3 regions of the Humidesulfovibrio idahonensis genome follow, and region 2 is predicted to be linked to each of the others. Evidence: predicted binding sites of a transcription regulator. Region 2 holds the regulator's gene; each other region holds the start of a gene.
The links. The regulator sigma-54, encoded in region 2, starts transcription at its own class of promoters, with help from an activator protein. The targets are predictions, from matches to a motif close to CTGGCACGGNNNNTGCTT.
Positions count from the first base shown of each region.

Region 1: nifA (nif-specific transcriptional activator NifA) is a predicted target of sigma-54. The motif match lies at 1,472-1,489, and genes of this name have one in related genera.
Region 3: ACYQ4W_RS09110 (Spy/CpxP family protein refolding chaperone) is a predicted target of sigma-54. The motif match lies at 5,515-5,532, and genes of this name have one in related genera.

Region 1 is NZ_BAAHYE010000003.1:937,848-947,341, reverse strand. It holds gene nifA (nif-specific transcriptional activator NifA) at 1-1,461, opposite strand, end outside; gene ACYQ4W_RS10635 (sulfate/molybdate ABC transporter ATP-binding protein) at 1,679-2,452, opposite strand; gene ACYQ4W_RS10630 (hypothetical protein) at 2,463-2,642, opposite strand; gene modB (molybdate ABC transporter permease subunit) at 2,664-3,353, opposite strand; gene ACYQ4W_RS10620 (LeuA family protein) at 3,534-4,649, opposite strand; gene nifH (nitrogenase iron protein) at 4,957-5,787, shown strand; gene ACYQ4W_RS10610 (P-II family nitrogen regulator) at 5,821-6,168, shown strand; gene ACYQ4W_RS10605 (P-II family nitrogen regulator) at 6,173-6,547, shown strand; gene nifD (nitrogenase molybdenum-iron protein alpha chain) at 6,582-8,216, shown strand; gene nifK (nitrogenase molybdenum-iron protein subunit beta) at 8,231-9,494, shown strand, end outside.
Region 2 is NZ_BAAHYE010000002.1:1,183,861-1,193,354, forward strand. It holds gene rapZ (RNase adapter RapZ) at 37-924, opposite strand; gene ACYQ4W_RS05815 (PTS sugar transporter subunit IIA) at 936-1,385, opposite strand; gene hpf (ribosome hibernation-promoting factor, HPF/YfiA family) at 1,388-1,930, opposite strand; gene rpoN (RNA polymerase factor sigma-54) at 1,970-3,415, opposite strand; gene lptB (LPS export ABC transporter ATP-binding protein) at 3,696-4,418, opposite strand; gene ACYQ4W_RS05835 (LptA/OstA family protein) at 4,420-5,313, opposite strand; gene lptC (LPS export ABC transporter periplasmic protein LptC) at 5,313-5,891, opposite strand; gene ACYQ4W_RS05845 (KdsC family phosphatase) at 5,892-6,422, opposite strand; gene kdsA (3-deoxy-8-phosphooctulonate synthase) at 6,412-7,230, opposite strand; gene pyrG (CTP synthase) at 7,232-8,872, opposite strand; gene ACYQ4W_RS05860 (phosphoribosylformylglycinamidine synthase subunit PurQ) at 9,006-9,494, shown strand, end outside.
Region 3 is NZ_BAAHYE010000003.1:581,738-591,231, forward strand. It holds gene murB (UDP-N-acetylmuramate dehydrogenase) at 1-178, shown strand, start outside; gene ACYQ4W_RS09090 (cell division protein FtsQ/DivIB) at 199-1,029, shown strand; gene ftsA (cell division protein FtsA) at 1,084-2,331, shown strand; gene ftsZ (cell division protein FtsZ) at 2,394-3,623, shown strand; gene ACYQ4W_RS09105 (radical SAM protein) at 3,630-5,342, shown strand; gene ACYQ4W_RS09110 (Spy/CpxP family protein refolding chaperone) at 5,616-6,098, shown strand; gene ACYQ4W_RS09115 (two-component system sensor histidine kinase NtrB) at 6,336-8,321, shown strand; gene ACYQ4W_RS09120 (sigma-54-dependent transcriptional regulator) at 8,305-9,494, shown strand, end outside.

The DNA of each region.
Region 1 (9,494 bases), on a different contig from region 2:
CCAGCCGTTGCGCCGCAGCGCGGCCAGCACCTCGCTGCGTTCCATGGCCTTGAGGGAGCTTATGCCCGGCTGGGGCCGCGCCGCCGCCATGCCGCGGTCGGGCTGGTGCAGACCGGCCTGGATGGGGCTCTGGCTCAGGTAGGGCTTGAGGAAGGTGGCGTCCACGCGTTCGCCATCGCTCATTATGACCAGCCGCTCGATGAGGTTCTCCATCTCGCGCACGTTGCCGGGCCAGTCGTAAAGCGTCAGGTCGGAAAGGGCCCGCGGGGTGAAGACCACGCTGCGGCTGTACTCGCGCGCAACCTTGTCGATGAAGTGGTTCAGCAGGACCGGGATGTCCTCCTTGCGCTGGCGCAGGGGCGGCACCTGGATGGGGAACACGGACAGGCGGTAGTACAGATCAGGGCGGAAGGCTCCGCGCTCGGCCAGTTCGCCCAGGTCGCGGTTGGTGGCGGCCACCACGCGCACGTCCACCTTGCGGGTGGTGTTGGAGCCCAGGCGCTCGAACTCGCGGTCCTGCAGCACGCGCAACAGCTTGGCCTGAATGCCCAGGGGCAGCTCGCCTATTTCGTCGAGGAAGATGGTGCCCTCGTGGGCGTCCTCGAAGCGGCCGGGCTTGGAGCCGACAGCGCCGGTGAAGGCCCCGCGCTCGTAGCCGAAGAGCTCGCTCTCCAGCAGATTCTCGGGGATGGACGCGCAGTTGACCTTCATGAACGGGTGGCCCTTGCGGCCGGAAAGCTCGTGGATGACGCGGGCGATGAGCGTCTTGCCCGTGCCGGACTCGCCCAGGAGCAGCACCGTGGCCTTGGTGGGGGCCACCTTGCTCACCTGATGCTCCACGTCCTGCATGGACTGGCTTTTGCCGACGATGTACGGGCCGCGCTGCTCGCGGGTTATCTGCGAGCGCAGGGACAAGTTCTCCCGTACGAGGGCTTCCTCGCGCGCCTTGATCTTTTCGTTCAGGGACAAAAACTGGCCGATGAGCGTGGCCACGACCGTGAGGAAGCTCAGGTCCTCCTCAAAGGCCACCTCGTCGCCGAAGAGCCTGTCCACGTTGAGCACGCCCAGGCAGCGCCCGTGGGAGGTGATGGGCACGCCGATGAAGCTGACGCGCCCGCGCTCCAGGTGGCGGGAGCCGGTCTTGTCCAAAAACAGGGGCTCGCGGCGGATGTCGGGCACGATGTACGGCTTGCCGGTCTGGAAGATGAGGCCGGTGACGCCCTCGTCCAGCTCGTACACGCCGCGCTGGCGCTCCTCGCGGCTCAGGCCGTGGGAGGCGGTGATGGCCAGCCGCTCGTTTTCCGGGTCCGCCAGGGTGATGGTGGCCCGTTTCATGGACAGGGTTTCAGAGAGTATGCGCAAGACCTCGGACAAGGCCCTTTCAAGGTCGAGCGCCGTGTCGATGATCTGGCAGATGGACGAGAGCACCTGGAGCTTCAGGTTGCCGAGCATGAGCGTCATGCGCGGGGTAAAGCAATATCAGTGCCGTTGCGGTGTGGATGGGATTGTGTGTGATATAACCATGCGGTTTAGCTCTTGTTGTCTTTGAAAAGCGGAGATGCGGGGCGGTTTATCGGAAAGACAAAAATGACAAATATGCAAATTTGGAGCTGTGGCGTATCACAGGAATGCGAATAGCGTCGGGCCCGGGCCGTGGCCGGCCTCGTGCCTGTTTTGGTCAGGCGCGCGCCGCCGCCGCCCGCCCCTCGGCATAGGCGCCGAAATGCGTGGCGAGCAGCATCTCGCGCGCGGCCGCGCCGCCGGCCGGGCCGTCCTCGAACACGCGCACCTCGCGCACCGCGCCGGTTTCGTACAGGGCCACGGCCCCGCCGAACTCCAGCACGTCGTCCGGGTCGTGGGTGATGAGCACGGTGGGCGCGCCCGCGGCCAGGCACAGCGCCCGGACCTCTTTGCGCATGCGCCGCCGCAACAGCGGGTCCAGGGCGGCAAAGGGCTCGTCGAGCAGCAGCACCTTGGGACGCCGCGCCAGGGCGCGCATGAGCGCCACGCGCTGGCGCTGCCCGCCGGAGAGCCTGCCGGGACGAGCCTTGGCCAGGTCTTCGAGCCCGGCCAGGGCCAGCAGCTCGGCCACGCGCGCCTTGCCCGCCGCGTCGAGCCGGCCGCACAGGCCGTGGCTGAGGCCGAAGCCGACATTCTCCGCGACCGTCAGGTGCGGGAAAAGCGCGTAATCCTGAAACACGTAGCCCACGCCGCGCTCCCGCGCGGGCAGGTTGACCTTGGCGGCGGAGTCGAAAAGAACCTCTCCGTCCAGCGCAATGCGCCCGGCGTCCGGGGGCAGCAGCCCGGCCACGGCGCGCAGGGTCACGGTCTTGCCCGAGCCCGAGGGCCCGAAAAGCACAGTGGAGCTGCGGTCGGAGCTGAAGCGGGCCGCAAGGGTGAAGCAGCGCCCGCTGCCCCGCAGGGTCTTGGAGATGTCGATTTCGAGCGTCATGCCGCGTTCCTTAGGGCTTGATTCCCGTTGCGCCGGAGGCGTCGAACAGTTGCGCGGGGCAGGGGATCTCCGCCACGGAGATGCTGCTCGCGGCGGAGAGCATGAGCTCCTCGGCCAGGTCCGGCGCAGTGCGCGCGGCCAGCAGGGTGGCAAGGGCCAGGGCGCCGATGAGGGGACGCAGATGCGACATGGGGGACCTCCTTTGTTTGCGTTATGCGTGCTTGTGGTTGAGAAGCTTGCCCGAGGCCAGCAGCAGGGTCACGCAGACCAGCGAGGTGAGGATGACCAGGAAGGTGGCCTCGTCCTCGCGTCCGGCCTGCACGGCTTCATAGACGGCCAGGGAGAGGGTTTGGGTACGCCCCGGCAGGTTGCCGGCTATCATCAGCGTGGCGCCGAACTCGCCCATGGCCCGGGCCAGGGCCAGCATGGTGCCGGAGACGATGCCCCGCCAGGCCAGCGGCAGGGAAACGCGCATGAACACCCGCGCCTCGCCCGCGCCCAGGGTGCGCGCAGCGTTCTCCAGGCCTTCGTCCACGCCCTCAAAGGCCGTGCGCGCGGCCTTGCACACCAGGGGAAAGGCCACCACGCTGGCGGCCAGGGCCGCGCCCTGCCAGGTGAACACCAGGGTGAAGTCGAAGCGCTCCAGCAGCCACTGCCCCACAACCCCCCTGCGGCCGAAAAGCACCAGCAGGTAATAGCCGATGACCGTGGGCGGCAGCACCAGAGGCAGCGTGCACACGGCGTCGAGGACCTCGCGGCCGGGCAAGCCGCGCCGCGACAAAACGAACCCGGCGGCCACGCCAGCGGCGCAGGCGCAGGCCGTCGCGGTCAGCGCGACCTTGAGGGTCAGCTGCAGCGGTATGGCCGCGTTGGCAAGAAGCAGGAGCAGGCTTTCAGGCACTGGGGGGCCTCCAACTGGAACAAAAGGGATACGTCGCCTCGCGCGGGCGGGGTTCGCATGGCCCGGGGCAGGAGTCCTCAGGACTCGGCTCCGCTGCCGCGCTTACTCCTCCTGCCGTGCAAAGGCAATCCACATCCGGGGCGAAACCATGGTGCGGCGTTGCCATCCTCTTAAACACAATCACAAAACGCCCAAAAGTTCCTTGTCCGTCAAGGGGCGGCCCAAATGCTCGGCCAGGGCGCGCACGCGGCCCACAAGGCCGTTGTCGCCCACGCCCGCGCCCAGGCGGGCCATGGCGGCCTTGAGCGCCGCGCCGCCGCTTTTGGCGCCCACGCCCACGCGCCGGTGCGCGCCGACGGTCTCCGGCGCAAAGGGCTCGAAGAGCGCGGGATCGCGCAGCAGGCCGTGCACGTGGATGCCGGACTCGGCCGCGAAGATGTCTTCGCCCACCACGGGCCGGTTGCGCGCCACCGTGGACTTGGACGCCTGCGCGGCCAGCAGGCACAAAGCCCGTAAAACCAACAGGTCGTAGCCCTTGGCGGCGTTATTACATTTTTGTTGCATGATCCAAGCGGCCACCTGCTCCAGCGGAGCTATGCCCGCGCGCTCGCCCAGCCCCAGGGCGGAAACATCCACAAAGGCCGCGCCGCACTCCAGCGCGGTGACGGCGTTGGCCGCGGCCATGCCCAGGTCGTTGTGCGCGTGCAGGGCAATGGGCACGGGCAGGGCGGCCACGAAGCGCCGCACCAGGTCCGCCGTGGCCAGCGGGGTCAGCAGACCCACGGTGTCGGACAGGCGCACCCGCGCGGCCCCGGCCTCCACAGCCGCGCGCGCCAGGCTCAACGCCTCGTCCGGGTCGGCCCGGGAGATGTCCTCCAGGCCGACGGTGATGTAACCGACGCCTTCCGCCTTGGCCGCGGCCACAACGGCGCGCACCCGCGCGGTCATCTCCGCCAGGGTCAGGCCCAGGCGCTTTTCGCGGTGCAGGGCCGAGGACGGCGCGCCGATGTTCAGCCTGTGCAGCAAACCCGCGGCGGCCAGCCTGGCGGATTCGCGCACGTCGGCCTCGCGGCAGGGGCACCAAAGGGAGAGGGCCGGGCCGCCGTTCTCCGGCGCGGGCAGGCCGGCCTGGGTCCAGGCCAGAAATTCCGCCAGGTCCGGCTGCCCCGCCCAGCCGCATTCCAGCTCGTCCACGCCGGCCGAGGCCAAAAGCTCGGCCATGCGCCGCTTGGCGCCGCCGCCAAAATACACGCCGTATGCCTGTGCGCCTTCCCGCAGGGTGCTGTCGATCAACATGTCGCGCTCCTTGTTCTGGGAAGGGCAACTGCACCTCTGGTGCCAGTTGGCGCAATGCGCACAATCGCCTGCTAAATCGACATATTAACCTGTGGTCGGATGGCGGCGCAGTCTGCATACAAAAGTGTAGTAACGACAATTTTCGTATGTAGGCCAATGTCGGAAGTGTAGCTCACTTTGAGGCCTGTGGCGAGAAAAAACCGCTGATATCACGCAGTTGCCATAAAACGTGAGTCCTGGCACGGCCCTTGCCTTATGCTCCGCGTCCACCAACCAAAACCGAGCGGAGGAATTGAACATGAAGAAGATGAGAAAGGTTGCCATTTACGGCAAGGGCGGCATCGGCAAGTCCACCACCACGCAGAACACCGTGGCCGGTCTTGTGGAAATGGGACGCAAGGTCATGGTCGTGGGTTGCGACCCCAAGGCCGACTCCACCCGCCTGCTGCTTGGCGGCCTGGCCCAGAAGTCCGTTCTCGACACCCTGCGCGACGAGGGCGAAAACGTGGAGCTCGAGGACATCCGCAAGCGCGGCTTCGGCGACTCCTGGTGCGTGGAGTCCGGCGGCCCCGAGCCCGGGGTCGGCTGCGCCGGCCGCGGCATCATCACCTCCATCAACATGCTCGAGTCCCTGGGCGCCTATCATGAGTCCGAGGACCTCGACTACGCCTTCTACGACGTTCTGGGCGACGTCGTGTGCGGCGGTTTCGCCATGCCCATCCGCGACGGCAAGGCCGAGGAAATCTACATCGTCTGCTCCGGCGAGATGATGGCCATGTACGCCGCCAACAACATCTGCAAGGGCATCATGAAGTACGCGCAGAGCGGCACCGTGCGCCTGGGCGGCCTTATCTGCAACAGCCGCAATGTCGACAACGAAAAGGAGATGATCCAGGAGCTGGCCCGTCAGATCGGCACCCAGATGATCTACTTCGTCCCCCGCGACAACATGGTGCAGCGCGCCGAGATCAACCGCAAGACCGTCATCGAGTTCGACCCCGCGGCCGGACAGGCGCAGCACTACCGCAACCTCGCCAACGCCATCGACAAGAACGAGATGTACGTCATCCCGAAGCCGCTCGAGATGGACGCCCTTGAGAAGCTGCTCATGGACTTCGGTCTCATGGAAGCCGTTTAACACCCCACACACGAGAGAGAGCGAGGAGGATTCATTATGATCATGGTGAGAGCAATTGTCCGTCCCGAGAAGTCCGACGACGTCCTGGCCGCCCTCATGGACGCGGGCTTCCCCGCGGTGACCAAGTTTTCCGTCGCCGGCCGCGGCAAGCAGCGCGGCATCAAGATCGGCGAGGTGACCTACGACGAGATTCCCAAGACCATGCTGGTGAGCGTGGTGAAGAACGCCGACCGCGACTTCGTCATCGAGACCATCATGACCGCCGCCCGCTCCGGCAAGAAGGGCGCGTTTGGCGATGGCAAGATCTTCGTCTCCCCCGTGGACGAGGTCTACACCGTGAGCTCCGGCGTTTGCGAAACGGCCACTCCCGAGGAGGCGTAGCCCCATGAAGGAAGTCGTTGCAGTGGTGCGCATGAACATGATGAACCGCACCAAGCAGGCCCTTACCGACGCCGGCATCGACGGCTACTTCGCCCACGAGGTGCTCGGACGCGGCGTCGGCCTGGCCAACCCCCATGTGCTTGAGGGCGCGGCCAGCGGGTACGAGGAAGCCGTGGCCCTGCTTGGCGAGCGCGGCAAGCTCTACCCCAAGCGCATGATCACCGTCGTGGTTCCGGACAAGGACGTGAAGGCCGTGGTCAAGACGCTCATCGAAGTGAACCAGACCGGCAAGCCCGGCGACGGCAAGATCTTCGTTCTGCCCGTGGGCGACGCCGTGCGCGTGCGCACCGCCGAAACCGGCGAAAAGTCCATCATCTAACGGGCCACTCTCTAAAGCTAAGGAGCCTTCAACCATGGCCACAAAGAACAAGCTCGTGCAGTGGACCCCCACCGACGTCAAGGAGGAGTTGCTCAAGAAGTATCCTCCCAAGGTGGCCCGCAAGCGCGCCCAGTCCATACTCATCAACGAGGCGCTCTCCAACACCACGCCTGAGATTCAGGCCAACGTGCGCACCATTCCGGGCATCATCACCATGCGCGGCTGCACGTACGCGGGCTGCAAGGGCGTCATCATGGGCCCCACGCGCGACATCGTGAACATCGTGCACGGGCCCATCGGCTGCAGCTTCTACGCCTGGCTCACCCGCCGCAACCAGACCGACGCGGGCGAGAAGGGCGAGAACTACATGCCCTATGCCTTCAGCACCGACATGCAGGACTCGGACATCATCTTCGGTGGTGAGAAGAAGCTCAAGGCCGCCATCCAGGAAGCCTACGACCTCTTCCATCCCAAGGGCATCTGCGTGTTCGCCACCTGCCCGGTCGGCCTCATCGGCGACGACATCCACGCCGTAAGCCGCGAGATGAAGGCCAAGTTCGGCGACTGCAACGTCTTCGCCTTCTCCTGCGAGGGCTACAAGGGCGTCTCCCAGTCCGCCGGCCACCACATCGCCAACAACCAGGTCTTCAAGCACCTGGTGGGCACCGGCGGCGAGGCCAAGCAGGGCGAGTACAAGATCAACCTGCTGGGCGAGTACAACATCGGCGGCGACGGTTTCGAGATCGACCGCATCCTGAAGCTGTGCGGCATCACCAACATCGCCACCTTCTCCGGCAACTCCACCTACGACCAGTTCGCCACGGCGAACGAGGCCGACCTCTCCTGCGTCATGTGCCACCGGTCCATCAACTACGTGGCCGACATGCTGGAGACCAAGTACGGCATCCCCTGGATCAAGATCAACTTCATCGGCGCCGAGGCGACGGCCAAGAGCCTGCGCAAGATCGGCCAGTACTTCGGCGACAAGGCCCTCATCGACCGCATCGAGGAAGTCATCGCCACCGAGATGGTGAAGGTGAAGGAAGTGCTGACCGAGCTGAAGCCGAGGACCGAGGGCAAGACGGCCATGCTGTTCGTGGGCGGCTCGCGCGCGCACCACTACATGGAGCTCTTCAACGAGCTGGGCATGAAGACCGTGAGCACCGGCTACGAGTTCGGCCACCGCGACGACTACGAAGGCCGTCACGTCATCCCCGACCTCAAGGTCGACGCCGACTCCCGCAACATCGAGGAGATCGAGGTCGAGGCCGATCCCGAACTGTACAACCCGCGCAAGAGCCCCGAACAGTTGAAGGCCCTTGAGGACAAGGGGTTTGAGTTCAAGGACTACAAGGGCCTCATCCCCGATATGGAGAAGGGCACCCTCATCATCGACGACCTGAACCAGTACGAGGCGGAAAAGCTTGTGGAGATCATCAAGCCGGACCTCTTCTGCGCGGGCATCAAGGAAAAGTACTCCATCCAGAAGCTCGGCATTCCGCTGAAGCAGCTGCACAGCTACGACTACGGCGGACCCTACGCCGGATTTGTGGGCGCGGTGAACTTCTACAAGGAAATCGACCGCTTGGTTAACAGCAAGGTCTGGAGCTACATGAAGGCCCCCTGGCAGGAGAACCCTGAACTCTCGGCCACTTACGTCTGGGAATAGCGAGGATTACCATTATGTTGCTCAGACACACACCCAAGGAAGTCACCGAGCGCAGCGCCCTGGTCATCAACCCGGCCAAGACCTGCCAGCCCATCGGCGCCATGTACGCGGCCTTAGGCATCCACGGCTGCCTGCCGCACAGCCACGGCTCGCAGGGCTGCTGCGCCTACCACCGCAGCGCGCTCACCAAGCACTACAAGGAGCCCGTCAGCGCGGCCACCAGCTCCTTCACCGAGGGCGCCAGCGTCTTCGGCGGACAGGCCAACCTGCTGCAGGCCATCGAGAACATCTTCACGGTGTATGAGCCCGAGGTCATCGCCGTGCACACCACCTGCCTGTCCGAGACCATCGGCGACGACATCAAGCAGATCCGCGACAAGGCGGACAAGCAGGGTCTCATTCCCAAGGGCAAGCACGTCATCTACTGCAACACGCCCTCGTATGTGGGCAGCCATGTGACGGGCTTCTCCAACATGGTGAAGGGCATGACCGAGCTCTCCACCAGCACCGGCAAGAAGAACGGCAAGGTCAACGTCATTCCCGGCTGGGTCGAGCCCTCGGACATGGAGGAGATCAAGCGTCTGGCCGCGCTCATGAACGTGCCCATCACGCTGTTCCCCGACACCTCCGGCGTGCTCAACGGCCCCCTTTCCGGCGAGTACCACATGTTCCCGGAAGGCGGCGTGACCATCAAGGAGCTCATCGAGGCCGGCGACGCCGTAGGCACCCTGGCCCTGGGCGAGTGGTGCAGCGCGGACGCCGCCCGCAACCTGGACACCAAGTGCAAGGTGCCCTGCAAGGTGCTGGACATTCCCTTCGGCCTGGCCGCAACCGACCGCTTCATCGACGCCCTGCGCACCATCGCGGGAACCAGCGTGCCCGAGGAGATCAGCCGCGAGCGCGGCCAGCTGGTGGATATGATCAGCGACACGCACCAGTACTATTACAAGAAGAAGGCCGCCATCTACGGCGACCCCGACCAGGTCATCAGCATGGTGGAGTTCCTGGTGTCCATCGACATGTGCCCCGTGCACGTGGTCACCGGCACGCCGGGCAAGAAGTTCGAGAAGCGCATCAAGGAGCTGACCGCCCACCTGCCCTATGAGGTGAACGTCCGCGCCGCCGGCGACATGTTCCTGCTCCATCAGTGGATCAAGAACGAGCCCGTGGATCTGCTCATCGGCAACACCTACGGCAAGTACATCGCCCGCGACGAAGACATCCCGTTCCTGCGCTGGGGCTTCCCCATCCTGGACCGCGTGGGCCATCAGTACTTCC
Region 2 (9,494 bases):
CGCGTCAAAACGCGCACATGTTCTGGCACGAACCGGTTAGCCCAGATCGAAGTGCCGGTGCTCCAGGGTCACGGAATAGCCGGTGTCGCGCAAAGTGGCGAACAGCAGCTCGCTCATGGCTACGGACCGGTGACGGCCACCGGTGCAGCCAATGGCCACGGCAATGCGGTACCGTCCCTCGGCCGCATAAAGAGGCAGAATGTACTGCAGAAAATCAAGAAGCTTTTGCTTGAAGGTCAGGCCCGGCTCGCCCTTCAGCACATAGTCGGCCACGGCGGCGTCCTTGCCGGACAAGGGGCGAAGCTCCGGCACGAAATATGGATTGGGCAAGAAGCGTAGGTCGAAGACAAGGTCCGCTTCCGCCGGAACGCCGTACTTGAAGCCGAAGGAGATGACGTGCACGCGCATGCCGTGGCAGGCCTGGTCCTTGGCCATGAAGCGTTCCTGGATCAGGCGGCGCAGGTCGTGGATGGAGCATTCGCTGGTGTCGAGGACGAGTTCGGCATCCTTGCGCAGGGGCGCAAGCATGGCCCGTTCCTTCACCAAGGCCTGCTCAAGGCCAAGCTCGCCGCTTTCCAGCGGGTGCGGCCGGCGCGTGGTGGCATAGCGGCGCATGATGACGGCCGACTTGGCCTCCACGAAAAGCACGCGCACAAAAACGCCCTTGGCCGAAAGCTCCTGAACGGCGTCGTTCCACTGCTCCAAAAAATCATGCTGGCGCAGGTCCATGCCCAGGGCCAAGCCCCGGTGTTTGGAATCTTTGCCCAAGAACAGCGAGGCCAGCTTGGGCAGCATGGAGGCCGGCAAACCATCGACGCAGAAGTAGCCCAAGTCCTCAAAGACATTGAGCGCGGTACTTTTACCGGAGCCAGAAAGCCCGGTAACGACCACGACGGAGAGCGATTCCTGAGGAGCCTGCGCCACGAGCCTGTCCTTTAATAGGATTGCAGGAGCTTGAACAGCGCGTCGCGGTCAGGCGCGTCGAAGAAGTCCTTGCGGAAGGATTCGTCTTTGATGAGGCGCGAAATGTGCGCCAGTATGCGCAGGTGTATTCCAGTCATCTGCTCCGGGGCGAGCACGAGGAAAAAGATGTTGCAGGGCTTGAAGTCCAGCGCTTCGAAGTCCACGCCCATTTTGCTGCGCGCCACGAGCACGATGATGTTCTCAAGCGCGGGCAGTTTGCCGTGGGGAATGGCCACCCCGTCGCCAATGCCCGTGGTGCCGAGACCCTCCCGGTCCAGCAGGACCGAGAGGGCGAGTTCGGCGTCCAAATGGGGATGGCGGGCCGCAATGGCGCCCGTCATCTCCCGCAACACATCGGGCTTGGTGGTCGAGGCAAGCTCGGGCAGCACCAGATCCCGGTCAAGGTACTCGTCAAGGCGCATCGTTAGTTTCCAGGGTCGATGAGACCGAAGTCTCCGTTCTTGGTGCGGTAAAGCACATTGACGCGTGAGGTGTCCGCATTGCGGAACACGAGAAACTCGAACTTCCTGCTCTCAAGCTGCATGGCCGCTTCATCGACGCTCATGGGCTTGGGCTCGAAGTTGTCCGTCTCCTTGATGGTCGGAGTGCGGCCGCCGGGCTCTTCGCTAAAGCTGATGACATCCATGCGGGCTGCCCGGGGAGTGCCGCCGCGGCGGCGCTCCTTGTGGCGCTCGCGCATGCGCTTCAGCTGCGCCTCCAGCTTGTCCAGCACCTGGTCGATGGTGGAGTACATGTCCTCGGATTCTTCGTAGGCGGAGATGTGCAGGTTGTCCGAGAGCAGGACAACATCGGCCTTGTGGCGGAACTTCTCCACGGAAAGGCTGATCTGCAGCTCCGTCTCAACGGTATCGCCAATGAACTTGCCCATCTTCTCAAAGCGGGAAGAGGCATATTCCTTCAAGTGGTCAGAGGGCTCGAAATTCTTGAAGGCGAAAGAAATGTTCATGCAATACCTCCGTGATGCTTGATGGCGGGCGACGCCTGTTTAGAAGACCTGCTTGCGCTTGGAGGAGGATTCGATGTTCATCGCGGTGCGGTATTTGGCTACCGTGCGCCGCGCGATGTTCACCTCCAATTTCTGCTTGAGGATCTCGCCTATCTGTTCATCGCTGAGTGGTCTTTTGGGGTTCTCCTCGTTTATCAGTTGTTTAATGAGCGCCTTGACGGATTCGGAACCGACCTGGGTGCCGTCGTCAAGGTCTAGGGCGCTGTTGAAAAAGAACTTCAGCTCATAAATGCCGTGCGGCGTTGCGACATACTTGCTCGTGGTGATGCGGCTCACCGTGGACTCGTGCATGCCGATGTCCTCCGCAACCTCTTTCAGGATCAGCGGTTTGAGCTTGGTGACGCCAAACTCGAAAAAGTCGCGCTGAAACCGAACGATGCTCTCCATCACCTTGTACAAGGTCCGCTGCCGCTGGTAAAGGCTCTTCATCAGCCACTCCGCGCTGCGCACCTTGTCTTGAAAATAATCCTTTTCCGTCGAGGTCTTGGCCTTCAAATTATCCACATAAAAACTGTTGAGCTGCAGCCTGGGGAAGCCGTCTTCGTTGAGCACGATGACAAAGTCCTGGCCGTGCTTGTAGACGAAGACGTCCGGGCTCACGAACTGTGGGTCGTTGGAGGAGAAATGCGCGCCGGGCATGGGCTCAAGGGTCTGGATGACGTCCAGATACTCCTTCAGGTCCTCCATGCTGATGCGGAACTTCTTGGTGAGGGGCTTGTAGCGATGCTTCTCCAGGTCCTCCAGGTGGTCGCGCACCAGGGAAACCAGGATGGGGTCGCGGTCGTACTTCAGGACTTCGATCTGCACCAGCAGGCATTCCTGCACGCTGCGCGCGGCCACGCCAACAGGATCGAGCCGCTGGATGCGCCGGATGACCGTTTCGACATCGGCGGGCTGCACACCGGGCAGCTGCTCGCAGATCTCCTCGGCCGTGGCCTGAAGATACCCGCGCGAATCGAGGTTGCCGATGATGATTTCGCCGATGGAGAGGTCACGGTCGGAGAAGTTCGACAAGCGCATCTGCCACGAGAGGTGGCCGTCCAGATTGGGCTTTGAGGTCAGGCGGGCTTCGAAGGAGAGGCCCTCCTCCGGCACTTCGAGGTCGCGGCCCATGGCCTGCTTGGTGACGCTCGAAAATTCGCCCAGGTAGTTTTCCCAGTCCGCCGTGCGCATGAGGTCTTCCTCGGCGCGGCTTTCAGAGTCGGTGTGGGCATGCTCGTAATCGTCTAGAGTATCTGTGGAGGGCGCGGTATCAACCACATCCGGATCAAGCTCCTCCAAAAACGGATTTTCCATCAGCTCTTGCTGAATGGTCTCCACAAGCTCCAGCCGAGAGAGCTGCAAAAGCTTGATGGCCTGCTGCAGCTGTGGCGTCATGACCAGCTGCTGCGTCAGCTTGAGTTGTTGGCGAAGCTCAAGACCCATAGTCGATAACTGCTGCCTCCATCGGAACAGGCGTACAGGACGCCGAAATTTTACTTACCCCATGCGGGCTTTTGCGTGTTCAGGGTGCCACAGGCAGAAGGCCTGTGCAAGATTTTTCTGATAACCCTGCAAATATACGCACAATTCCAGAGCGGGGGAAAGACATGAAAAAAGTGTACCAACCTTCTGCTCTTGTGTAAATCCACAAAACTGAAGTTCGGCACGGCAGGATGGGGCAAGGCCCTTATAACCGGCGTGATTCAAACAGGATTTCCAAGGATCAGAGACTGAAGGACTCGCCCAGGTAGAGTTTGCGGGCTTTGCTGCTCTGCACGATTTCTGTGGGGCTGCCGTCAAGGATGACCATGCCCTCGTACACCAGATAGGCGCGGTCGCAAATATTCAATGTTTCACGAACATTGTGGTCGGAGATGAGGATACCGATGCCCATTCTTTTGAGCACGGAGATGATCTCCTGAATGTCGATGACAGCGATGGGATCGATGCCGGCAAAGGGCTCGTCGAGGAGGATGAACTTGGGATTCAAAATGAGCGCCCGGGCGATTTCCAGGCGCCGGCGCTCGCCGCCGGAGAGGAACATGGCCGGCTGGTTGGCCAGCTTGGTGATGTTGAACATCTCCAGCAGCTCAACGGCCCGCGCCTCGCGCTGGGCGCGCGTCATGGGCATCTGCTCCAGAATCACGTCCAGATTCTTGCGCACGGAGAGCTTCTTGAAGATGGAGCTTTCCTGCGGCAGGTACGAAAGTCCGAGCCGCGCGCGCTCGTGCAGGGGCCTTTCGGTCACGTCCTGGCCGTCGAGCACGACATTGCCCGTGGTCGGATTCACCACGCCCACCAGCATGTAGAACGTGGTGGTTTTGCCAGCGCCGTTGGGGCCAAGCAGTCCCACCACTTCGCGGTCGCGGATGGACAGATTGATGTGGCGCACGACCTCGCGTTCGCCATAGCGTTTGGAAAGATTGGTGGCGGTGAGCTCGGACATGCTATTTCTTGTCCTTGGGTGAGAAGAATATGGCCTCGACCCTGCGCTGCGCGCCGCTCAGAACCTCGCTGCGGTTCTCGCGGATGTAGAACTTGATCACGTCGCCGCGCACGGTGTTCTGCCCTTCGCGCAGGATGGGATTGCCCTCCATGCGCATGACGCCGTCCGCGACGTAGTAGATAAGCGTGCTGCACGCGCCCTCGTTCTTGCCCGCCACAAGCCGCACGCTGCCCTCGGCCACGATGCGCTCGATCTTGTCGCCGAAGTCGCCGGGAGCTTTGTCCGCCCCGCCCTTCTGCTCTTTCTTCTTGTCCGCAAAGTACGCCGTGACCTTGGCGGCCCAGATGGCCATGTCCTTCTGCGTGCCATGGACATTGCCCAGAAACACCACGGCGTTGTCGTTCTGGCTGTACACCATCTTGTCCGAGGTGATGCGCACGGGGTCCTGCGCGCCGCCGCTGGGCGCCTGGCCGGAGAGCAGACTCGGAGGGTCCTTGACCTCGCTCTTGACCTCGGATGTATTCGAGGACTTGGCCTCGGCCTTGCGCGGACCGGCCTGGGGTTGCGCAGCCGGAATCTTGGCCTGGGCCAGCGGCGTCAAAAGCCGCACCTCGGCGTAGCCGATGGCCTTGGTTACATCACGCTGGGTTTCGGTCATGTCGAACAGGGCGCCCCAGCCATTGGGCTGCACAAAGTCCACGCGGACCTTGTCGCCCACCTTGAGGGTGCGCACCAGGGGAGAGGCGCCGTCCGGCTTGTGGTGGACGCTCACGGGATGCTCCACAACGCGCACGTCGCCCCAGTTCGGAGCTTGCGCAAATCCCTGCATGGAGAACAAGAGCAGGAACACGGCCGCACATGCCGTGAAGAGAAGGCTATTCCTGCGCTGCCGCACTATTTCTTCTCCTTCTTGAGGGCGTTCAAGCTGGCCGGCGTCAATTCCGCGGCAACCCCGCCGGCGGCGGTCAATTCCTTGGTTTCCAAATTAATCTCCACCGTGGTGGCGTTGACCGTGAAATCCGGGCGGGTGACCACGACGCGCCCCTTGAAATACGCCTTCTTCATGGCCCCGATGTAGTCAAACACATCCGAGGTGAGGGCGAAAGCCCCAAACCTGCCGGCGATGTTGTCGCGCAGGGTCAGGGTGTTGCCCATCTGGTTTATCTCGCCCGTGTCGGACTTGATGAACACTTCCTCGCGCTCCGGGCCGATGTAGGCCGAAAGCTGGGGCCGGATGACCTGCACGACGCGCTGGTCGAGGCTGTACTCCGCGCTTTTGGCCCGCACGCGCCACAGCTCCTTGCCGTCGCTGCCCTGCACCAGCTCCAAATCCTCGGCCTGCACTTGCGGCTCGGCCTTGGTTTGCGCTTTCTCAGCAGGGGTGCTGCGGGTGCCTCTCTGCTGGTTCACGACGAGCCCGATGGCCAGCCCCAGCAGAAAGATGACAACCACAGTGACAAAAGGCTTGCGCATTCATCCGCTCCACTTCTCCCAGGCTGCTTCGAACTGACCGCGGCAGCGCAGGAGGAACATGACGGCCTCTCGGACCGCCCCCTGCCCGCCAGAGAGCCGGGAGACCCACTTGGCCAAGGCGAGGATTTCGGGCTGGGCATTGGCCACGGCCATGGGCAAGCCCACGGCCTGCATAACGCCCGCGTCGACCCAGTCATCGCCCAGGTAGGCGACTTCCGGCCGCGTCAGGCCCAGCCTTCCCCGTATCGCATCCATCAAGGGCACCTTGTCGACGTGCCCTGCATGATATTCCGTAATGCCAAGCTCGCGCACCCGCTTTTCCACCGCGCCATGTTTGAGGCCGGTGATGACGGCGACGTCGAGCCCACAGGATTGTGCAAGTTTGATTCCAAGGCCGTCCTGCACATGGAAGCGCTTGGTTACATTGCCTTCATGGTCATAATACAGCCCGCCGTCCGTCAACACGCCGTCAACGTCCAGGATGAGCAGCTTGACCGCTGCGCCCAGTTTTTCCGGCGTGTTATCCGGCACTGGGAACGCTCCAAATGGCCAGCAGACGTTTAAGAAGCCCTTCGAGCTGCGCCAGAGGCAGGCTGTTCGGACCATCGCACAGGGCGTGGTCCGGATCCGGGTGGACCTCGAGGAACACGCCATTCGCCCCGGCGGCCACGGCGGCGCTGGCCAGGGGGATGACGAACTCGCGCTGGCCGCCCGAGGTGCTGCCCTGCCCTCCCGGCAACTGCACGGAATGCGTGGCGTCGAACACCACCGGAGCGCCGAAGCCGCGCATGAGCGGGATGCTGCGCATGTCGACCACGAGGTTGTTGTAGCCGAAGCTCGCGCCGCGCTCCGTGAGCCACACGCGGCCGTTGCCGGTGCTGCGCAGCTTTTCGGTCACGTTCTTCATGTCCCAGGGGGCCACGAACTGCCCCTTCTTCACGTTGACGATGCGTCCCGTCTCGGCCGCGGCCACCAGCAAATCCGTCTGGCGGCACAAAAAGGCCGGAATCTGGAGCACATCCGCCACTTGCGAAACAGGCTCGGCCTGCTCCGGCAGGTGGATGTCGGTCACGATGGGCAGGCCGGTGGTCTCGCGCACCTCGGCCAGCCAGGAAAGGCCCATGTCCATGCCCGGCCCACGGAAGCTCGTCACCGAGGTGCGGTTGGCCTTGTCGTAGGAGCTCTTGAACACGATGGGCAGGTCCAGGCGCTTGGATATGGCCGCGAGCTCGCGCGCCACATCCAGGGCCAGCTGTCGGCTTTCCAGCACGCACGGCCCGGCCAGGATGAACGGACCTGTCAGGCTTTTGGCGTAAAGGGCGGAGGAGTCCTGGGCCATCTTACTTGCTCTGGGCGTATTTCACGGCCGCGGTGATGAATTCGCGGAACAGCGGATGCGGCTTCATGGGGCCGGACTTGAATTCCGGATGGAACTGGCAGCCCAAAAACCAGGGATGCCCGGGCAGTTCCACAATCTCCACCAGAGCCTCGTCCGGAGAAAGGCCGGAAAGCACAAGCCCCTTCTGCTGCAACGCCTCGGCGTATTTCTTGTTGAACTCATAGCGGTGGCGGTGGCGTTCCTCGATGCGGGGCTCGCCGTAGGCTTCAAAGGCCTTGGTGTCCTTCACCAGCTTGCAGGGATAAGAGCCCAGACGCATGGTGCCGCCCTTGTTGGACTCCTCGTTGCGCTTCTCGACCTTCTTTTTGCGGAAGTCGTACCATTCCGTCATGAGGTAGATGACCGGATCGGGCGTGAACTCGTCGAACTCCTGGGAGTTGGCTTTTTCAAGCCCCAGCACGTTGCGCGAGTACTCGATGACCGCGCACTGCATGCCCAGGCAAATGCCGAAGAACGGCACCTGCTTCTCACGCGCGTATTTGATGGAAAGGATCTTGCCCTCGATGCCGCGCGAGCCGAAGCCGCCGGGCACCAGGATGGCGTCGAGCCCCTTGAGGCGCTTCTCCACGTTTTTGGCCGTGATCTCCTCGGAGTTCACGTATTCGAGGTCAAGGGCGACCTCATTGGCCACGCCGCCATGGACAAGGGCCTCGTGCAGGCTCTTGTAGGCTTCCTTCAAATCCACGTACTTGCCGACAATGCCGACCTTGACGCGGCTCTTGGGATTGGCGATGCGGCGGTTCAATTCCTTCCAGGCGTCCAGCTCCGCGTTCTTGGCGGGCAGCTTGAGCAGGATGGCGATCTTCTGGTCCACGCCTTCGCGGTAGTACTCCAGCGGAACCTCGTAAATGCTCTTCACGTCGATGGCGGAGAACACGGCGTCACGGTCCACGTCGCAGAACAGCGCGATCTTGGCCTTGAGCTCGGCGGGCAGAGGCACTTCCGAGCGACACAGGATGATGTCGGGCTGAATGCCGATGGCGCGCAGTTCCTTGACGCTGTGCTGGGTGGGCTTGGTCTTGAGCTCGCCGGCCGCGCGCATGTACGGCACCAGCGTCAGGTGGATGTACAGGACGTTTTCCTTGCCCAGGTCGTTCTTGAGCTGGCGGATGGCCTCCAGGAACGGCAGACCCTCGATGTCGCCCACGGTGCCGCCGATTTCGATGAGCGCCACGTCCTCGTCGTTCTGGGGGGCGTTCAGCACGGCGGCCTTGATCTCGTCGGTGATGTGCGGGATGACCTGCACGGTGCCGCCGAGGTAGTCGCCCCGGCGTTCCTTATTGATGACATTGTTATAAATGCGGCCCGAGGTGAAGTTGTTCTCCTGGCCCATGTGGATGCCCAGATAGCGCTCGTAATGCCCCAAATCCAGGTCGGTTTCGGCTCCGTCTTCGGTGACGTAGACTTCGCCATGCTGGAAGGGGTTCATGGTTCCGGGGTCCACGTTGATGTAGGGGTCGAGTTTTTGGATGGTGACCTTGAGGCCGCGCGCCTGCAAAAGCGCACCGATGGAAGCCCCGGAAAGGCCTTTGCCTAGCGAGGACAGCACGCCGCCGGTGATGAAAATAAATTTGGTCTTCATGCAAACACCCCTTCTGCCTGCTTCAGGTTATCTTTTCCGCGTGTTGACGACTTAAGCCCGCACACGTATTCTCATCGCCCGCGGGACCGGAATCTCTTAACCGTCCCCGCTCCCAGAGCCCAGGAGGACGTTCATGGCCCGCGTCAAAGCACTTGTTCTTACCGGATACGGCACCAATTGTGAACAGGAATCCGCACACGCAGCCCGGCAAGCCGGCGCCGACGAGGCGGATATCGCCTATTTTTCGGATATTTCGTCCGGTCACGTGCGGATGGAAAACTATAACTTCCTCATTTTTCCCGGTGGGTTCCTTGATGGAGACGACCTCGGTTCGGCACAAGCCGCAGCCCTGCGTTGGCGTTTTGCAAAAACTGCCACAGGCGATCCCGTCATCGACCAGTTGAAAGGCTTCATCGATGCCGGCGGCATCATCCTGGGCATCTGCAACGGCTTCCAGCTGCTGGTGAAGCTGGGCCTTCTGCCCGCCCTCGACGGCAAGTACTTCGAACGCCAAGTATCGCTTTCCAACAATGATTCCGCACGCTTCGAAGACCGCTGGGTACACCTTGGCGTCAATCCGAAGAGCCCCTGCGTGTTCACCAAGGGCATCGACAAGCTCTAC
Region 3 (9,494 bases), on a different contig from region 2:
CGGCATGCGCGGCAAACGCCTGGGGCACATGGCCTTCTCCGAGCTGCACGCGAATTTTCTGGTGAACCTGGGCGGCGGCACAACGGCCCAGGCCCTGGAGCTGATGGACTTTGGCAAAAACGCCGTGCGGGCGCGCTTCGGCGTGGAGCTTGAAACCGAAGTGGTGGTGCTCAAATGATCCGTCCTGGCGGCAGCGGCATGCAGCGCAGAACCCAGCCGGCCCGCAAGGCCCCGGTGCGCATCAACCGTCCCCGCAGGGACTCCGGTCCCTCGCTGCCGCTCAATCCGGGCGGCGCGGTCAAGGGCATGATGCTCTTTCTGGCCTCGGTGCTGGTGCTTGGGCTGCTCGGCACCGGGTTGATCTACAGCTACCGGCTCGTCACCACCACTCCGGCCCTGGGGCTCACGGAGATCAGCGTCTCCGGCAACCAGCGCCTGGCCTACGGGCAGGTGCTCGAGATCGCGGGGCTGCGCCTGGGACAGAACAGCCTGGGCGTCAACGTGACCCGCGTGGAGGCCGCGCTCTCGCAGAATCCGTGGGTGTCGTTCGTCACCGTGCGGCGCGAGCTGCCGGACAAGCTGTTCATCACCATGGTCGAACGGCAGCCCTCCTTCTGGGTGCGCCAGGACGGCCAGCTGTATTTCGCGGATGCCGAGGGCAAGATCATCACCCAGCTTTCCCCGGGCGACTCCGCCTCGCTGCCGCTGCTCGAGGTGGCCCCGGAGCTGGGCGACCAGCAGGCCGTGGTGGCGGCCATGGTGGCGCGCATGAACCGCCAGGACCTGCCCTTCGCCCTGGGGCAGATGGCCTGGGTGAAAATTTCGGAGTCCGGTCAGGTGGAGCTGTACCTGGATGCGCTGCGCCTGCGGGTGCGCGCCCAGCTCTCGGACTGGGAAACGCATTTCAACCGCATCGAGACGGTCTGGCGCGATCTCAAGCTGCGCGGGGAATCCGGGCAGGTTGCGGCCATAGAGGCCAGCGGTGGAAAGATTTGGGTTGAGAAGAGGCAGAAGCCCGGGCCTTCCTGACGGGGAAGAATAGGGAAGACCCGGAAGTTGGCGAGTTAAACAAGGGAGGAAAACATGGCCAAGAGCGACATCATCGTCGGCCTGGACATCGGCACCACAAAGATTTGCGCTGTGGTGGGCGAAGCCAAGGACGACGGCCTGGTGGACATCATCGGCATCGGCACCAGCCCCTCGACGGGACTGCGCCGGGGCGTGGTGGTGAACATCGAACAGACCGTGCAGTCCATCAAGAAAGCCTTGGAGGAGGCGGAATTGATGGCCGGCTGCGAGATCCACTCGGTCTACGCGGGCATTGCCGGCAGCCACATCAAGGGTTTCAACAGCCACGGAGTCATCGCCGTCAAGGGCGGCGAGGTGACCCAGAAGGACGTGGACCGCGTCATCGAGGCCGCCAAGGCCGTGGCCATTCCCCTGGACCGCGAGGTGATCCACACTCTGCCCCAGGAATTCATCGTCGACGACCAGCGCGGCATCGCCGATCCTCTCGGCATGGCCGGCGTGCGCCTTGAGGTCAAGGTGCACATCGTCACCGGCGCGGTCACAAGCGCCCAGAACATCGTGCGCTCGTGCCACCGCTCGGGCCTCGACGTGGCCGACATCGTGCTCGAGTCGCTGGCCTCCAGCAAGGCCGTGCTCTCCTCCGAGGAGCGCGAGATCGGCGTGTGCCTGGTGGACCTGGGCGGCGGCACCACGGACATCGCCATCTTCTCCAAGGACAGCATCAAGCACACCGCGGTGCTGGCCCTTGGCGGCAACAACCTCACCAACGACATTGCCTTCGGCCTGCGCACGCCCATGACCTCGGCCGAGAAAATCAAGATCGACCACGGGTGCGCCCTGGCCGAAATGGTCCAGGTCGATGAGAGCATCGAAGTGCCCTCCGTCGGCGGACGCGAGTCGCGCGCCATGAGCAAGCGTGTTCTGGCCGAGATTTGCGAGCCCCGGTGCGAGGAGATTCTTGCCCTGGTGGACCAGGAGCTCATCAAGAGCGGGTACAAGAACCAGATAGCCGCCGGCGTGGTTTTGACCGGCGGCACATCGCTCATTCACGGCATGCAGGACCTGGCCGAACAGGTGTTCGACCTGCCGGTGCGCATTGGCTACCCCGAGTATGTGGGCGGCCTTTACGACATGGTCAACAATCCCAAGTACGCCACGGCCGTCGGCCTTCTGCTCTACGGAGCCGAGAAGCGCATGACCACGCCCGGCGGCGGCGGCGGCGGGGATTTCAGAATCCGCGAGGACAACGTCTTCAACAGGATTCTGGGCCGCATGAAGAAATGGTTCGTCGACATCGCCTAAGAGGCGTTTCGATCTTGGGGAAGATCTTAGCACTTTAGCCAATGTTCAGGGAGGAGGAATCCATGGCACATTTCGAAATCGAAAACGACATGAGCGCGAAAATCAAGGTCATCGGCTGCGGCGGCGGCGGCGGCAACGCCATCAACAACATGATCCAGTCGCGTTTGACCGGCGTGAGCTTCATCGCCGCCAACACCGACGCGCAGGACATCGAGAAATCCCTGGCCGACCACACCATTCAGCTGGGCGGCAAGCTGACCAAGGGCCTTGGCGCCGGCGCCAACCCGGAAGTGGGCCGCAACGCCGCGCTTGAAAGCATCGACCAGATCCGCGACCTGTTGCAGAACACCGACATGGTCTTCATCACCGCGGGCATGGGCGGCGGCACCGGCACCGGCGCGGCTCCGGTCATCGCCCAGGCTGCCAAGGAAGCTGGCGCGCTCACCGTGGCCGTCGTCACCAAGCCCTTCTACTTTGAAGGCCGCCGCCGCATGCAGCAGGCCGACAAAGGCATCAGCGAACTGCGCCAGGTGGTGGACTCCATCATCACCATTCCCAACGACCGCCTGTTGCAGATGGCGGCCAAAAAGGCCGGGTTCGGCGTCATGCTGAAAAAGGCCGATGAAGTGCTCTACTACGCGGTCAAAGGCATCGCGGACCTCATCACCGTGCACGGCCTCATCAACCTCGACTTCGCGGACGTGAAGGCCATCATGACCAACTCCGGCCTGGCCCTCATGGGCACGGGCATCGCCAGCGGCGAAAACCGCGCGCGCGAGGCGGCCCTCAAGGCCATCACCAGCCCGCTGCTCGAGGACGTCTCCATCGCCGGCGCCCGCGGCGTGCTGTTCAACATCACCGCCAGCGAGGACATGAGCACCGACGAGATCCAGGAAGTGTCCGACCTCATCAGCAAGGAAGCCCACGAGGACGCCAACATCGTCTTCGGCGTGGTGGCCGACCCCAACTGCGGCGAGGAGATGTGCGTCACCGTCATCGCCACTAGCATCGACCAGCGCGAGGCCGCCCCGCAGCCCAAGAACGAGACCAAATCCATACTGAACCCGGTGCCTGTGGCCCCCCGCGCCGCCACGCGCCGCAGCACCATCTCCAGCGTCATCGCAAGCTCCAACCGCGACCTCCCCGCCTATGTGCGCTTTGGCGCCAGCAAAAACGGAGAGGAACGTCAGGGCCACGCCCTGCGCGCCATGGGAGCTCCCGGTGAAGAGGAGTTCCTGTTCGAGGACGAGGCGCTCGACACGCCCGCCTTCATCCGCCGCAACGCGGACTAGGCAGGCATGAAACGCCCTTCCGGGGCGGAGCGCAAACGCCATTCAGGGCGCGAGCGCATCCCCCGACCCGGAGCGGCCCGTTCCCAGCCACCGGACCACGGCGGCCGTCTTCCTGCGGCGCTGTTGATTCCCGGCGACGAGGGCATGGGTCTCTCGGCCCTGGGCTGGCAGGTGGTGCATCGCCTGCTTGCCCGGGAGCCGGAAATAGCCGTGGAACGATTCTTCCTCGGCAAGGGCTTCAACGCGCCTGAATCAGAGGACAGTGGCAAAAGCCTCAAGCTCTTCCCCTTGATGGCGGCGAGCGTCTCTTTCGAGGAGGACTTCCTCCCCCTCCTCAGGGCGCTCATCGCAGCGGGCGTTCCGTCTGAAAAGGCGGAACGCCCGGATTATCCGCTTGTGCTGGTGGGAGGACCCATCGCCTTTTTGAACCCCGCGCCCCTTGCGCCCCTGGCCGACGCCTTCTGGGTCGGCGAGGCAGAGGCCGGGCTTGCGGACTTTTGCCTGGCCATGAAGCGCGCCGTGTTCGAAGGCGTGCCCAAGCAGGCGTTTCTTGAATCCGTGAAGGACATGCCCGGGCTGTACGTGCCGGGCCTCTCCAAAATCCCGGTGCGCCGGGTGGTGGCGCTCAATCCCACCACCACCCTCCTCGACTGCCCGGCCGTGTCCGGCTTCACCGGCCCGACCGCGGCCTTTCCCGACGCCATGCTGCTGGAGATCAACCGGGGCTGCCCGCACGCCTGCCGTTTCTGCGCCGCGGGCTTCGTGTACCGTCCGCCGCGCCACGCGCACATGGACGACCTCATCAAGCTGGTGGAGGCGGCCGACCCGCCCAAGGTGGGTCTGGTGGGCACGGCCCTCACCGACTGGCCGGACCTGCTGCCCTTTCTGCACTGGCTGGCCGCGCGCAAAACAAAATTTTCCCTGTCCTCGCTCCGGGCCGACGGCCTGACCGAAGAGCTGCTGGGCTTTCTGCGCCAGTGCGGCATCCGCACCATCACCCTGGCGCTGGAGGGCGCGAGCGAACGCCTGCGCCGCGCCGCCAACAAGAAGCTCGACCCCGAGGTGTTCCTGGCCGCCGTGGAGCGCGCCGCGCGCCTGGGGGTGAACCACCTGCGCGTGTACCTCATCCTCGGCTGGCCCTGGGAGGGACCGGAGGACTATGACGAGTTGGAGGGCTTCCTGGCGCGCATTGTGGACGCCCGCGACCGGGGCCACGGCGCCAAGACGCGCGAGTTCATGCGCATCACCCTGGGGGCCAGCTCGCTGGTGCCCAAGCCCTTCACCCCCATGCAGTGGGCGCCCATGATGGGCGAGGCGAAGCTCATCGCCGCGCAAAAACGCCTGGCCGAGATGGTCAAGCGCCACCGGGGCATGACCCTCAACGTGGACGCGCCCTTCCAGGCGCGGTTGCAGGGCGTGCTCTCCCGCGGGGGGGCGGAGGCCTTTGAACTGGTGCGCCTGGCCGCGGAGCTTGGCGGCTGGAAAAAGGCCATGCGCCGCTACGAGGCGCAGACCGCGGACATACTGGACCGCGAGCGCGGTCAGGACGAGCCCTTCCCCTGGGAGGTCGTGGATGTCGGTGTGCGGCGCGATTCGCTGTGGCGCGAGTATGAGCGCGGCGCGCGCGCCCTGCACAGCCCCGGCTGTTCACCCAAGGGCTGCGACCAATGCGGTCTGTGCGGCATGGACGAGTGGCTCAAGGACGCGCCCAAGACGTGATCCGGCCGGGCGCGACGCCCGGATTTCACCCATGACGTTGCGCCGCCACGGTGCGGCCGGTTGGCGCTTGTGCAGACCGCGCACCCCGCATTTTGTGCAAGCGTTGTGCAGCGGCATGCACAACGCTGCACGGCACGACATTTTATCATTCCGGAATATTTGCGTTTCACGTTTGGCACAATGCATGCTTCAGGGTGTTTCAATCAACGCGGCGCGCATCCCCCTGCGCCCGCACATGGCGAGACAGACACCCTGTATTTGGAGGACCTGAACATGAAAAAGACACTGATCACCCTTTTCACCGTGGTGGCGCTGGTTTCCCTGTCCGCCTTCGCCTTTGCCGGGCCCAGAGGCGGCAAGGGCAACGTCGGCGGCGCCTACAACGGCCTGACTCCGGAAAAGCGCGCGGCCGTGCAGAAGATTCTGGATGCGCACCAGGAGAAGCTCTACGACCTGCGCGAGAAGATCTGGGCCAAGCAGGCCGAGCTGCAGGCGCTCTCCAACTCCGGCAAGGCCGAAAAGAGCGACATCCAGGGCCTCGTGGCCGACATCTCCAAGCTGCGCGCCGACATGCACAAGGAGCGCCTGGCCCTGAAGAACGAAATCGAGAAGGAGACCGGCATCAAGGCCTTCGGCCCCGGCGGCTTCCACCACGGCATGATGGGCTACGGCGACGGCACCGGCTGCCCCGGCGGCGGCCAAGGCAGCGGCTTCGGCCGCGGCGCGGGCTCCTGCATCGGCGGCAACTGCAACTAGACCTCCCTGGCGGTGCGGCCCATCCGCACCCGGACACGCATTGAAGCCGGATTCGCGTTGAAGCCGGACATGTGATGAAGCCAAATACGCGATGAAGACGAACGCGGGGCGGCCCGGACCAGTCACACGACAGGCCGGACCGCCCCGATGCTTCCGGGCGGCAGTGTTGACACCCGGCCCGGAACCAGCCTAGCACTGGCAATGCTCACCCCTCTGGCGGAAATTGAGGATACACGGATGGAACTGCGCACCTTCAAACAGGACAAGGGACCGGTCCTGGCGGCGGTGGCCGCCCTGCTCGTCCTTGGCCTGGGCAGCATGTTCCTCACGTGGCAAAATATCCGCCGCCAGCGCGACCTTGTGGACCAGCACATGGAGCTGGCCGGGGCCGCCGTGGTGCACGGGGTCGAGGCCAACCTCATGCGCGTCATGCACAGCCTGCGGCGCTCGCCCGACGCGGCCAGCAGATTCTTCCCCAGCATCCGCGAGCTCTTCAAGGAAATGACGGCCTCCGGCGAAGTGGTCTTCGTGGGCATCTTCGACGAGGACGGCCGCCTCGTGGTCTCCTCCTCCGAGAGCGACGAGAAGGAGCAGCTCGTCCTGCCCGAGGTCATCATCGCCTCCCTCGAGGTGCAGGGACATTGGTCCGGGCCGCTGGTGTACAAGGACAAGCGCGCCATCTTCTCCGCCGTGCGCGCCCGGCCCAGCCTCTCGGTGCTGAGCGAGGGCGTGCGCCTGGGCCTGCCCCTGCCGCCGGAGCATGTCTTCGGCCCGCGCGACGACGGTCCCCGTGGCGAAGGCCTGCGCAACGCGGAAAGACGGAGCGAGGGAATCCGCGGCCCCCTGGCCGGAATGCCCGACATGGGCCCCCCGGACGCGGACATGGACCAGGACGGCCTGCCCGCGCGCGATGGCCACGCCATGCGCCGCTCGCCCGAGCTGCCCTCCATGTTCCTCATGACGGGCCTGAACCCCCAGCGCCACCTGGACTCGTTCCAGGCGTACCGCCGCGCGGCCATGCTCCAGGCGGGCTATGTGTTCGGCGCGGCCAGCCTGCTGTGGGTGCTGGCCTTCGCCTATCTGCGCCGCCGCGAGCAGGCCCTCAAGGCCGGCAGGCTGGAGCGCTTCCAATCCAAACTTCTGGACAACATGCCCGACGGCCTGGTGACCCTGGCCGCGGACGGGTCCATCCTCTCGGCCAACGGCTCGGCCGCGCGGCTGCTCATGACCGAAGACGCACCCACAGCGCCCGAAGCGGCCAAGCAAGGCGTGGGCGATCTTTTGGGCCGCAACTGGTCCGAGTTCCCCTTTGCCGAACTTTCCACCAACGCGGAGCAGAGCAAGCCCTACCAGTGGCGGCAGTTCGAGCACGCCGGGCGGGTGCTGGAGATCCTCTGCCTGCCCCTGCAGGCCGACGCGTCCTCCGAGGGCGCCGGCGGCGAGCGCCTGGTGCTGCTGCGCGACCGCACCCGGCTCAAGAACCTTGAGGAAGACCTGGCCGAAGCCAAGCGCCTGGCGGCCATCGGCTCCCTGGCGGCCGGCGTGGCGCACGAGATACGAAATCCGCTCTCGTCCCTGCGCGGCTTCGCCCAGCTCTTCGCCACCAAGCTGAAGGGCCAGGAGCCGCTGGCATCGTATGCCAGCACCATGGTTCAGGAGGCCGACCGCCTGAACCGCGTGGTCACGGACCTGCTCTTTCTGGCCCGCCCGCGCGACCTCGCCCCCACCGAGGTGGACCTGCCGCGCCTCATCGAGAGCCTGCGGGGCCTGCTGCGCTTCGATTTGGAGCACAAGGGCGTAACCCCGGCGGTGGATCTGGCGTCCGAGACTGTGTTCGCCGACGAGGACGCGCTGCGGCAGGCGCTCTTGAACCTGCTGGTCAACGCCCTGGACGCCCTGCCCGAAACAGGCGGCCAGCTGACCATCGCCGCCACCCGCGCAGAAGGCAACGGCGACGCGCCCGGCGGCGTCTGGATCAGCGTGTCCGACAACGGCTGCGGCATGGACGAAACCGTGCGCGCCAAGGCCTTCGAGCCGTTCTTCACCGACAAGCGCCAGGGCACGGGCCTGGGGCTGGCTATTGTCCAAGGCATCATGCGCGGGCACCGGGGCCGCGCGGTCATCGACTCCTGCCCCGGCTCCGGCGCTTCCGTGCGCCTGTTCTTCCCCGATTCCGATGGCCGCGAAAGCGGCGGAGGCAACGATAATGGCGCAGCAGACTGATCAACGCTCCGCGCTGGTGGTGGACGACGAACCCGGCCACCGCATGCTTGTGCGCGCCGTGTTGGAGGACGCGGGCTGGCGCGTGGCCGACGCCCCCAGCGGCGAGGCCGCCCTGGCCATACTCGACAAGGCCCAGCCCCACGTGGCCCTTGTGGACATGAAGATGCCCGGCATGGACGGCCTGACCCTGATGCGCGAGCTGCACGCCCGCATGCCGCTCTTGCCCGTGGTGCTGCTCACCGCCTTCGGCAGCGTGGGCTCCGCCGTGGAGGCCATGAAGCAGGGCGCCTTCGACTACCTCACCAAGCCGGCGGACAACGACGAACTGACCGCTGTGCTGGAGAAAAGCTACGAGTACCGGCGGCTTTTGGAAGAAAACGCGCGCCTGCGCTCCGAGCTCAACGGCGGCCTGAGCGAAGTCATGGTGGGCGCGAGCCCCGGCATCCTGCGCGTGCGCGAGCTCATAGAACAGGCCGGGCCGAGCGAGGCCACGGTGCTGATCCTGGGCGAAAGCGGCACCGGCAAGGAGCTGGTGGCCGATGGACTGCACCGCGCCAGCGCCCGCGCCCGCAAGCCGCTCATCAAGGTGAACTGCGCGGCGCTGCCAGCGGACCTCTTGGAGAGCGAACTTTTCGGCTACGTGAAGGGCGCCTTCACCGGCGCGGTGAAGGACAAGCCAGGGCGCTTCCAGCTGGCCAGCGGCGGCACGCTCTTTTTGGACGAGATCGGCGACATGCCCGCCTCATTGCAGGCCAAGCTGCTGCGCGCCCTGCAGGAGAAGATCGTCGAGCCCCTGGGCTCGGTGAAGGCCGTGGAGACCGACGTGCGCATCCTGGCCGCCACCAACCGCGACCTGCGCACGGACGTGGCAGCGGGGCGCTTCCGCGAGGATTTGTTCTACCGTCTGGCCGTGCTGGAGATTCAGATTCCGCCCCTGCGCGACCGCATCGGCGATTTGCCGCTCTTGGCCGGGCACCTGCTGCGCAAGCTGGGCGCCAAGAATCACAAGGAGATCCGCTCCATCGCCCCGGCCTTTGCCGAGGGGCTCTCGCGCTACAACTGGCCGGGCAATGTGCGCGAGCTGGAAAACGTGCTGGAGCGCGCGCTCATCCTGGCCCGCAGCGACACCCTGGGGCCGGAGCTTCTGCCCCCGCAGATCGCCGGGCTGATTTC